Regions from separate parts of the Streptomyces sp. NPDC006134 genome, predicted to be linked through region 1. Evidence: riboswitches for the same ligand, from Rfam matches in the RefSeq annotation. Region 1 holds a riboswitch; each other region holds the start of a gene.

Region 1 (2,189 bases):
GGGTCTTCAGGAACGGGACGATGCCGTTGGAGTGCCCGTTGGTGCCGCGGATCAGCGAACCCCGGGAGCGGATGCGGGAGTAGGCGATGCCGATGCCGCCGGCGTGCTTGGACAGGCGGGCGACCTGGTGGTAGCGGTCGTAGATCGAGTCCAGCTCGTCCTTGGGGGAGTCCAGGAGGTAGCAGGACGACATCTGGGGGTGGCGGGTGCCGGAGTTGAACAGGGTGGGGGAGGAGGGCAGGTAGTCCAGGCGGCTCATCAGCCCGTAGAGCGCGGCCACTTCGTCCAGCGCGCGGTCCGTGTCGTCCTCGGCGAGGCCGGCGGCGACGCGCAGCAGGAAGTGCTGGGGCGTCTCGATCACCTTGCGGGTGATCGGATGGCGCAGCAGGTAGCGGCTGTGCAGGGTGCGCAGGCCGAAGTAGCCGAAGCGGTCGTCGGCGTGCGGGTCGGCCAGCGCGTCCAGGCGGTCCGCGTGGCGGCGGACGAACGCGGCGGTGCGGTCGGCGATCAGGCCCTCGCGGTGGCCGGTGGCGACGGACTCGGTGAACGCGGTGACGCCCTGGGAGGCGGCCTCGGCGCGGATGCCGAGGGTCAGCAGCCGGGCGGCCAGCTTCGAGTAGGCGGGGTCCTCGGCGATCAGGCCGGCCGCCGCCTCCGTGGCCAGCTCGCGCAGCTCCGTCTCGTCCGCCCGCGCGGACCGGCCGCGCAGCGCCGCGGCGGCGACCCGGCCGGGGTCGGCGTCGGGAAGGTCGGCGGTCAGCTCGGTCAGGGTCCGCAGCAGCGCGGCACCGGGACCGTCGTGCTCCGGCTGGATCACTGAAGCCGGGTCTGCTGGCGCGATGGTCACGTGAGGCACTCCCTCGCTCGGCACGGGGCCTTGCGGAGGGCAGGAGGCAGCTCACGAGCGCACGCGGCGTCGCGTCCACCGGCCCATTCCGCGAGGCCCGGACGTCATGGCACACGGGCCGGACGGCCCGTGTGCACTGCCGGCAGGTCCTCGGACTGACGCTCGACGCCCGGATGCGGGTCTGCGGGTATGCAGGCATACGGGCATGAGTACACCGTTGCGGGACAGTTCCGGATTCACACCGGATTCCCCTGCGGCGACAGCGAGCATGAGCATACATCTTGTGCCGGGCCTCGGGACCACCCCCAGATGTTGTGTCGCCGCCGAGTCAGCGGAGGGTCAACGCGTAGGTGAGGAGAGTGATGTCGTCCACCTCCGGCAGCGGGTTCCAGTCCCGCTCGGGGGTGCGGACGAAGCCCAGGCGCTCGTAGAGGCGGTGGGCGGTGCGCATGGTGCGCTGGGTCGACAGGACGACCCGTACGCAGCCCTCGACGGCCCGTGCCCGCTCCACACAGGCGCGGACGAGGGCCTCGCCCGCGCCCCGGCCGCGGGCCGCGTGCGCGACCGCCAGCATCCGGATCTCGGCCTCGCCGGGCCGGGCTATGTCGGCCATGGGGCCGCCGGACGGCACGAACGTCACGCCGCCGACGACGCGTTCGCCCTCGACGGCCACCAGCACCTCGGCCGCGGCGGCCCGCCTCGCCACGTCCCGCAGCTCGCCGAGGTAGGCGTCCGACTCCCCGAAGTCGAGGAGTCCGTCCTGGAGATAGGCGCGCGCGGTGATCTCGCCGAGGACCGCGTGGTCGCCGGGCTCCGCTTTCCTGATCGTGATGTCCATGCGGGTGAGTGTGCCCGACGGGTACGACGACGGGCCGCCGGATTCCCCTCCGGCGGCCCGTGGACGGATACAGATACGGCGACGGCGTCAGTGCGCCGCGCCGGCGGTGGCCGGCGGCAGCTCCACCTGCACGCCGGGGTCGCCGGCGTCGGCCGTGTAGTCCTCCGGCCGGGTCTCGTCGACGCCGTCCGGCGCCTTGAACGCCCGGAGGACCACCGTCAGGACGACGGTGACCAGGACGTTCAGCACGAACGCGGTCAGGCCGATGTAACCGATCTCCCCGATGCCGGGGATCTCCTTCGACGAGCCGCCGAAGTGCTTCTGCGTCGGCGAGGCGACACCGTAGGCGGCGAGCGTGCCGTACACCATGCCGGCCGCCCAGCCCGCGAGCAGCGCCCAGCGGTGGAACCAGCGCGTGAACAGGCCGCCCACCAGGGCCGGGAAGGTCTGCAGGATCCAGATGCCGCCCAGCAGCTGGAAGTTGATGGCGACCGTCTTGTCCAT
Region 2 (2,189 bases), on a different contig from region 1:
ACAGGGGCGAGAACCACGGCTCGTAGTCCGGGTCGATCTCGGTGATCGCCGTCTCCGCCTCGGCGTCGGCCCCCGCGAACGGCTCCTCCTTGTGGTCGCCGAGCCCGAGCGCCAGGGGCAGGACGGCCAGTGCGGCCACCGCCAGCAGCAACAGCGCGTTGATCTTCGTGTTCCGCTTCACCGGGCCACCGCCTCCTGTGCCTTCCGGGCCTTCGGCCCGTCCGCCACCACACCGAGCCGGGCCAGTTCCCCCTTGCTGGACTGCGTCAGCAGCCGCATCACGAGCACGGTGAGCAGCCCCTCGCTCACCGCCAGCGGGATCTGGGTGACGGCGAAGACGGAGCCGAACGTGCCGAGCGCGCCCCAGAACCCGCTGCCCGGGTCGGGGAAGGCGAGCGCCAGCTGCACGCTGGTGACGCAGTAGGTGGACAGGTCGGCGGCGAACGCGGCGGCGAACACCGCGACCATCAGCGGCACGCCGCACCGCCGCAGCAGCCGGTACACGCCGTACCCGGCCCACGGCCCCACGATCGCCATGGAGAACACGTTGGCGCCGAGCGTGGTCAGCCCGCCGTGCGCGAGCAGCAGCGCCTGGAAGAGCAGGGTGATGGTGCCGAGCACCGCCATGACCGGCGGCCGGAACAGGATCGCGCCCAGTCCCGTCCCGGTGGGATGGGAGCAACTCCCGGTGACGGACGGCAATTTGAGCGCCGACAGGACGAACGTGAACGCCCCGGACGCGCCGAGCAGCAACGTGCTCTCGGGATGCTCCCTCACCTCACGGGTGAGCGACCGGACTCCGTGGACGACGAACGGCGCGGACGCGACACCCCAGGCGATCGCGTGCGCCGGAGGCAGAAAGCCCTCGGCTATGTGCATGGCTCGGCAGACCCTCTCCAGCACCTCGTGGATGGACGACGCGCCTTGGCCGGTCTCCTGGCTGACGGGTACCACCGCCCGTGCTCCGCCTTCCCAGGTCCCGAAGGACCCAGTGGCCGCCCGTGAGGGCCGGAGCCGGACTTCCCGATCACAGTGGCGAGGGCCGCACCGGCATCACACCGGATTTCCCGTTCACCAAGGCGTGGCGACAGTAGTGCTCCCGCGGGGGTGGTGACAAGCCGGACCGAACGGGGCGAGCGGCCCACGGGAACGCGCCCGGCCGCGAGACCGTACGGCTCGGCCGGCCGGCACCGTGTCGCTGTTGGGCCGATCGGGTGACATGGCGTAAGAATTGGCTGGTGCAGGCAACAAGGCGAGTCGAAGCGGGGGAGCCGGTGAACAGCCACGACGTCACCGATGAACAGTGGGAAGGGCTCGCCCAGGTCGTGCCGTTGCGGGGCCGCGACGCCTGGCCCTCCTCGGTGGGCCACCGCGCGCTGCCGGAGGCGGAGACGGAGGCCCGGCGCCGCTTCGTCGTCCTGCGGGTCAACGTGTTCGCCGACGCCCGCGAGGTCGCCGAGACCCTCATGGCGGGCATCCCGGTCCTGCTCGATCTGACCGGCGCGGAGACCGAGGTCGCCAAGCGGGTCCTGGACTTCAGCACGGGCGTCGTCTTCGGCCTGGCCAGCGGGATGCACCGGGTCGACCGGAACGTGTTCCTGCTCACGCCGGCCGGCACCGAGGTGACCGGGCTCATGGAGGGCGCGGGAGTTCCCGGCGTCTGACGGCTCTCCCGGGGGCGGCGAGGCGGGACGGCCCCGGCGGGTGAGGGGCGGGCCCGCCCTGACGCGCCCGGTCCCCCGATCGTAGGAAGGGGCCGACGGCAAAACGGTTCGCCCGGCGGCGGAGCCCTACGGTCCGGACATGACCTTGCCGACCCCGCCGGCCGCTCCCGCGCCGCCGTCCGCGGTGCCGCGCGACGGCGACAAGGGGCGCCCCGACCGGCCGTGCGTCACCGAACTGCGGCTGTCCGCCTTCGCCGCGCACCGGCGCGTCACCGTCCCGCTCGCGCCGCTCACCCTCCTGGCCGGGCCGAGCGGCAGCGGCAAGACCAGCGCGCTGCGGGCGTACGAGGCCCTCGCCCGGCTCGGTTCCGGTGCCGAACTCGGCACGGTCTTCCCCGACCCGGGCGCCTGCGTGCCCGAGCGGGCCCGGCCCGACGCCCAGCGGCGCCGCGGCTTCCGCATCGGCTGCACGGCCGACGGCCCCGAGGGACCGGTCCGGCTCGACGTCGCCGTCCAGGCGGAACC
Region 3 (2,189 bases), on a different contig from region 1:
TCGCCCGCCGCGGCCACGACGTCACCGGGGTGGACCTGAGCCCGGCCATGCTGGAGCGGGCGCGGAAGCGGACGGCCGACGCCGGCGTCCGGGTCACGTACGTGCGGGCCGACGCCCGCGCGTACGAGGCGCCGGGCGCCTTCGACGTCGTCCTCAACATGTTCACCTCGTTCGGCTACTTCGAGGACCCCGCCGACAACGAGCGGGTGCTGCGCGTCATGCACGACTGCCTGGTACCCGGCGGCACCCTCGTCCTGGACCTCGCCGGCAAGGAGCTGCTGGCCCGCAAGGTCACCCCGCCGAAGGTGGTGCGGCGCGGCGAGGACCTGATGGTGCAGACCGACACCGTGCTGGACGACTGGGCGCGGCTGCGCAGCGACTGGGTCCTGGTCCGGGGCGAGCGGGTGACGCGGGCCACCTTGGTGTGGTTCGTGTACAGCGCGGTCGAGCTGCGGCGGATGGCGCGGGAGGCGGGGTTCGGCCGGGTGGAGGTGTTCGGCGGGTTCGACGGCCGCCCCTACGACGAGAACGCCGAGCGGCTGGTGCTGCGGGCGGTCCGCGAGGAGTGACGCGGGGCACGGGGGGGCGTGCAGTGACGCGGGGCACGGGGGCGTGCGCGCAGGTCCGCACGCCCTTTCGACCCGAGCGGGGCGGATCGTAGTATCAGCGGGTCATCGCCGCGACGGGAGACAGGAAGCCGGTGCGAATCCGGCACGGTCCCGCCACTGTGACCGGGGAGTGCACCCCTCGACACGCCACTGCGCGCCGCGCGGGAAGGCCGGGGGAGGAGCGTCGATCCGGGAGTCAGGACACTGGCCTGTCGCGGGCCCGTTCCGAGGAGCGCGGACTCCCCAGGAGGCTTCACGTGTACGACGGCACGTCCCGTCCCCCGCTGTTCACCCCTGCCCGCAGGCGCCGTACCCTGCGTGCCACGGCCGCGGCCGTCGCCCTGTCGGCGGCCCTGCTGACCGCCGGCTGCGGATCGTCGCGGGACACCGCCGAGGCCGCGAAGGCCACGGCCGCGCCGGCCGCGGGCTTCCCCGTCACCATCGACAACTGCGGCGTGGAGACGACGTACGACAAGCCGCCCTCCCGTGTCGTCACCATCCACCAGCACCCGGCGGAACTGATGCTCGCCCTCGGCCTGAAGGACCGCATGGCCGGCACCGCCTTCCCCGACTCCGCGGTCCTGCCCGAGTGGAGGAAGGACTACGAGGCGATCCCCCGGCTGGCGGAGAAGGAACCGTCGTTCGAGACGGTCCTGGAAGCCGAGCCCGACCTCGTCTACGGCGGCTACGGCAGCGCCTTCGCCGAGCACGAGGGCCGCTCCCGCAAGGCGTTCGCCGACGCCGGCATCGCCACCCACCTCAACCGCGAGTACTGCGGCGAGAAGCGGGTCACGATGGAGGACACCTACGCCGAGATCCGCACCATCGGCAGGATCTTCGGCGTCCCCGGCCGGGCGGACGCACTGGTCGCCGGCCTGCGGGCACGGGTCGGCAGGGCCACCACCGCCGTCGAAGGCAGGCCCCGGGTGCCCGTCTTCGTCTACGACAGCGGCGACAAGGCCGCCTTCACCGCGGGCGGCAGGAGCCTGGGCACCGAACTGATCCGGCTGGCCGGCGGCGAGAACGTCTTCGCCGGCCTCGACGACGTCTTCGGCGACGTCTCCTGGGAGCAGGTCGTCGAGCGCAGGCCCGAGGTCATCGCCCTCTACGACTACGCCGGCGCCGGAAGCGTCGAGCGGAAGAAGGAGTTCCTGCTCTCCCAGCCCGCCCTCCGGGACGTTCCCGCCGTCAGGAACCAGCGGTTCGTCGTCCTGCCGCTGACCGCGACGCTGGTCGGCGTCCGCTCGGCCTACGCGGTCGAGGACCTGGCCCGCGGCATCCACCCCGAGAGCTTCGCGTGACGGCCCCGGCCGCCGAGGCCGGCACCGGGCAGGCCGTGCGCCGACGTCAGGAGGGCGGCGGGCGGGCGGGCCGGGCCGGTCTCACCGTCACGCTCGTCGTCCTGGCCGTCCTCCTGGTGGTCTCCGCCACGGCGGGTCTGGCCCTCGGCTCGGTGCGGGTGCCGCCCGGCCAGGTGTGGGGCATCGTGACGCACGCGCTGGGCGCCGACTGGGTAAAACCCGACTGGTCGCGGGCGCGGGAGACCATCGTGCTGGACGTCCGCGCGCCGCGCGTGCTCCT
Region 4 (2,189 bases), on a different contig from region 1:
CCCTCTCCACCACGCACGTCGTCTCCGGCTCGGTGATGGGCGCGGGCCTCGGCCGCAAGGGCGGCGTCGTGCGCTGGTCCACGGCGACGCGGATGTTCGTCGCCTGGGGCCTGACCCTGCCGGCCGCGGCTCTGGTCGGCGCGCTCGCCGAGTGGGTCTGCGGCTTCGGCGACTGGGGTACGGCGCTCGTCGCGGTCTTCCTGGTCGCCTCCAGCGCCGCGATCTGGAAGATCTCCCGCCGCGAGGTCGTCGACCACACCAACGTCAACGACACCGAGAACGCCGACAACACGGCGGACGCCGAGCCGGCCGGTGTGGTCACCACCGCGATCGCCGCCGTGACCCCGCCCCCGGCGGGCGCCGCCGAGGAGCTGACCGCCACCATCCCGGCCCAGCTCTCCGCCGCCCCCGACGCCAAGGCCCCGTCGGCCGCCACCCCCGTCTGAGCCCGCGCTCACCCGGTACGAAACTCACCCGGTACGAAGGAAGAAGCAGGATGAAGATCGACTGGGCAGCCCTCGGCTCCGTCTTCGGGGTCAGCCTCGTGGTCACTGTGGCCCTGGTGGCCCTGTTCACCCTGGGCATCGCCGGACTCTCCCGCCGGGAGCGGGCCGCCGCCCAGGGCGGCTCCGCGGCCCTCGCGGTCACCGGCGCCTACGCGTGCTTCACGGCCTGCGCGGCGGCGGTGGCGTACGGGATCTATCTGATCGTCGCCTGACCGCCGCCCGGCCGGCGGCGCGCACGCGCGCACAGCGGGGTGCGGGACGGACCACCGTCCCGCACCCCGCTTCCGCGTGCCCGGCGCACACCCCCCGCGTGTGGGCCTCCGCACACTCCCCCTGCGCAGGTCAACGGCAAGTTGACGGGTGTTCGCGGGCCATGGTGGACTTCCTGGGCCATGTACGGCGGCAGGAGAGGAAGCCCGGTGTGAATCCGGCGCGGTCCCGCCACTGTGACCGGGGTGGAGACCCCGGGAGCCAGGAACTCTCACCGCCGGTCTCGTCGAACCAGGGCGTGGACACCCTGAGTGAGGACACAACGCGATGCTCGGCTGCCGTTCGAGGTTCAGTACCAGGTCTCTTCCTGCCTTCCCCGACCGTGTGACCGGCTGAGCTCCATGCGTGCCGAACGCGTTTTCGCGTACGGCGCCGCCGCGGGCCTTCTCGGCGACCTCCTCCTCGGCGATCCCCGCCGCGGGCATCCGGTCGCCGCGTTCGGCCGTGCCGCCGGTGCCGTGGAACGTGTGCTGTGGCGGGACCACCGCGGCCGGGGCGCGGTGCACACCGCCGTGTGCGCCGGTGGCGCCGTGGCGCTCGGTGCCCTCGCCTCCCGCGCCGTACGCCCCTGGCCCCTCGCCTCCGTCGCGCTGACCGCCACCGCCACCTGGGCCGTCGTCGGCGGCACCTCGCTCGCGCGCGAGGCGCGTGCCGTCGGGCGGGCACTGGAGACGGGCGACGTCGAGGCCGCCCGAGCGCGGCTGCCGCATCTGTGCGGGCGCGATCCGCAGGCCCTGGACGCCGACGGGATCGCGCGGGCCGTCGTGGAGTCCGTCGCCGAGAACACCTCCGACGCGGTGGTGGGCGCCCTGGTGTGGGGCGCCGCCGGCGGGGTTCCGGGCCTGCTCGGCTTCCGGGCCGTCAACACCCTCGACGCCATGGTCGGCCACAAGTCGCCCCGGTACCGCCGCTACGGCTGGGCCTCCGCCCGTCTCGACGACCTCGCCGGCTGGCCCGGCGCGCGGCTGACCGCCGCCCTCGCCGCCGTCGCCGGCGGGAATCCGCGCGGCGCCGTACGGGCCTGGCGGGCCGACGCCGGCAAGCATCCGAGCCCCAACGCCGGGCCCGTCGAGGCGTCGTTCGCGGGCGCCCTCGGCGTCCGGCTCGGCGGGACGCTGTCGTACGGCGGGCGGGTGGAGCACCGGCCCGTGCTCAACGGGGCCGCGGGGCGGGCCGTCCGCGCCGGCGACATCGAACGGGCGGTACGGCTGTCCCGGCGCGTGAGCTGGCTGGCGCTGGGCGCGTGCGCGGGCGCGCGGCTGCTGACCTCGCGCCTGGTGTCGTCGGGTCCGGTGACGTCGCGCCTGCCGAAGAGAGGACACAGGTCATGAGAAGCGGGGGTCTCCTCGTCGCCGGCACCACCTCCGACGCCGGCAAGAGCGTCGTCACCGCCGGGATCTGCCGGTGGCTGGT

What was found. A riboswitch is a leader RNA that binds a small molecule or an ion and turns the genes downstream of it on or off. The one in region 1 is predicted to bind cobalamin.
Region 2: it holds a riboswitch for cobalamin, as region 1 does, so the genes downstream of both, ABZ340_RS19815 (energy-coupling factor ABC transporter permease) here and ABZ340_RS09050 (ribonucleoside-diphosphate reductase subunit alpha) in region 1, are expected to answer to the same signal.
Region 3: it holds a riboswitch for cobalamin, as region 1 does, so the genes downstream of both, ABZ340_RS19190 (ABC transporter substrate-binding protein) here and ABZ340_RS09050 (ribonucleoside-diphosphate reductase subunit alpha) in region 1, are expected to answer to the same signal.
Region 4: it holds a riboswitch for cobalamin, as region 1 does, so the genes downstream of both, ABZ340_RS28195 (cobalamin biosynthesis protein) here and ABZ340_RS09050 (ribonucleoside-diphosphate reductase subunit alpha) in region 1, are expected to answer to the same signal.

What each region holds. Positions count from the first base shown of each region.
Region 1 is NZ_JBEXTV010000010.1:73,963-76,151, forward strand. Features, by position in the region: gene ABZ340_RS09050 (ribonucleoside-diphosphate reductase subunit alpha) at 1-847, opposite strand, end outside; cobalamin riboswitch at 971-1,130, opposite strand; gene ABZ340_RS09055 (GNAT family N-acetyltransferase) at 1,176-1,685, opposite strand; gene mctP (monocarboxylate uptake permease MctP) at 1,773-2,189, opposite strand, start outside.
Region 2 is NZ_JBEXTV010000028.1:82,518-84,706, reverse strand. Features, by position in the region: gene ABZ340_RS19820 (energy-coupling factor ABC transporter substrate-binding protein) at 1-181, opposite strand, end outside; gene ABZ340_RS19815 (energy-coupling factor ABC transporter permease) at 178-879, opposite strand; cobalamin riboswitch at 909-1,094, opposite strand; gene ABZ340_RS19810 (cell division protein SepF) at 1,275-1,664, shown strand; gene ABZ340_RS19805 (ATP-binding protein) at 1,804-2,189, shown strand, end outside.
Region 3 is NZ_JBEXTV010000027.1:37,821-40,009, reverse strand. Features, by position in the region: gene ABZ340_RS19195 (class I SAM-dependent methyltransferase) at 1-569, shown strand, start outside; cobalamin riboswitch at 652-836, shown strand; gene ABZ340_RS19190 (ABC transporter substrate-binding protein) at 866-1,909, shown strand; gene ABZ340_RS19185 (iron ABC transporter permease) at 1,945-2,189, shown strand, end outside.
Region 4 is NZ_JBEXTV010000052.1:31,528-33,716, forward strand. Features, by position in the region: gene ABZ340_RS28185 (inorganic phosphate transporter) at 1-446, shown strand, start outside; gene ABZ340_RS28190 (hypothetical protein) at 497-718, shown strand; cobalamin riboswitch at 866-1,008, shown strand; gene ABZ340_RS28195 (cobalamin biosynthesis protein) at 1,118-2,107, shown strand; gene ABZ340_RS28200 (cobyric acid synthase) at 2,104-2,189, shown strand, end outside.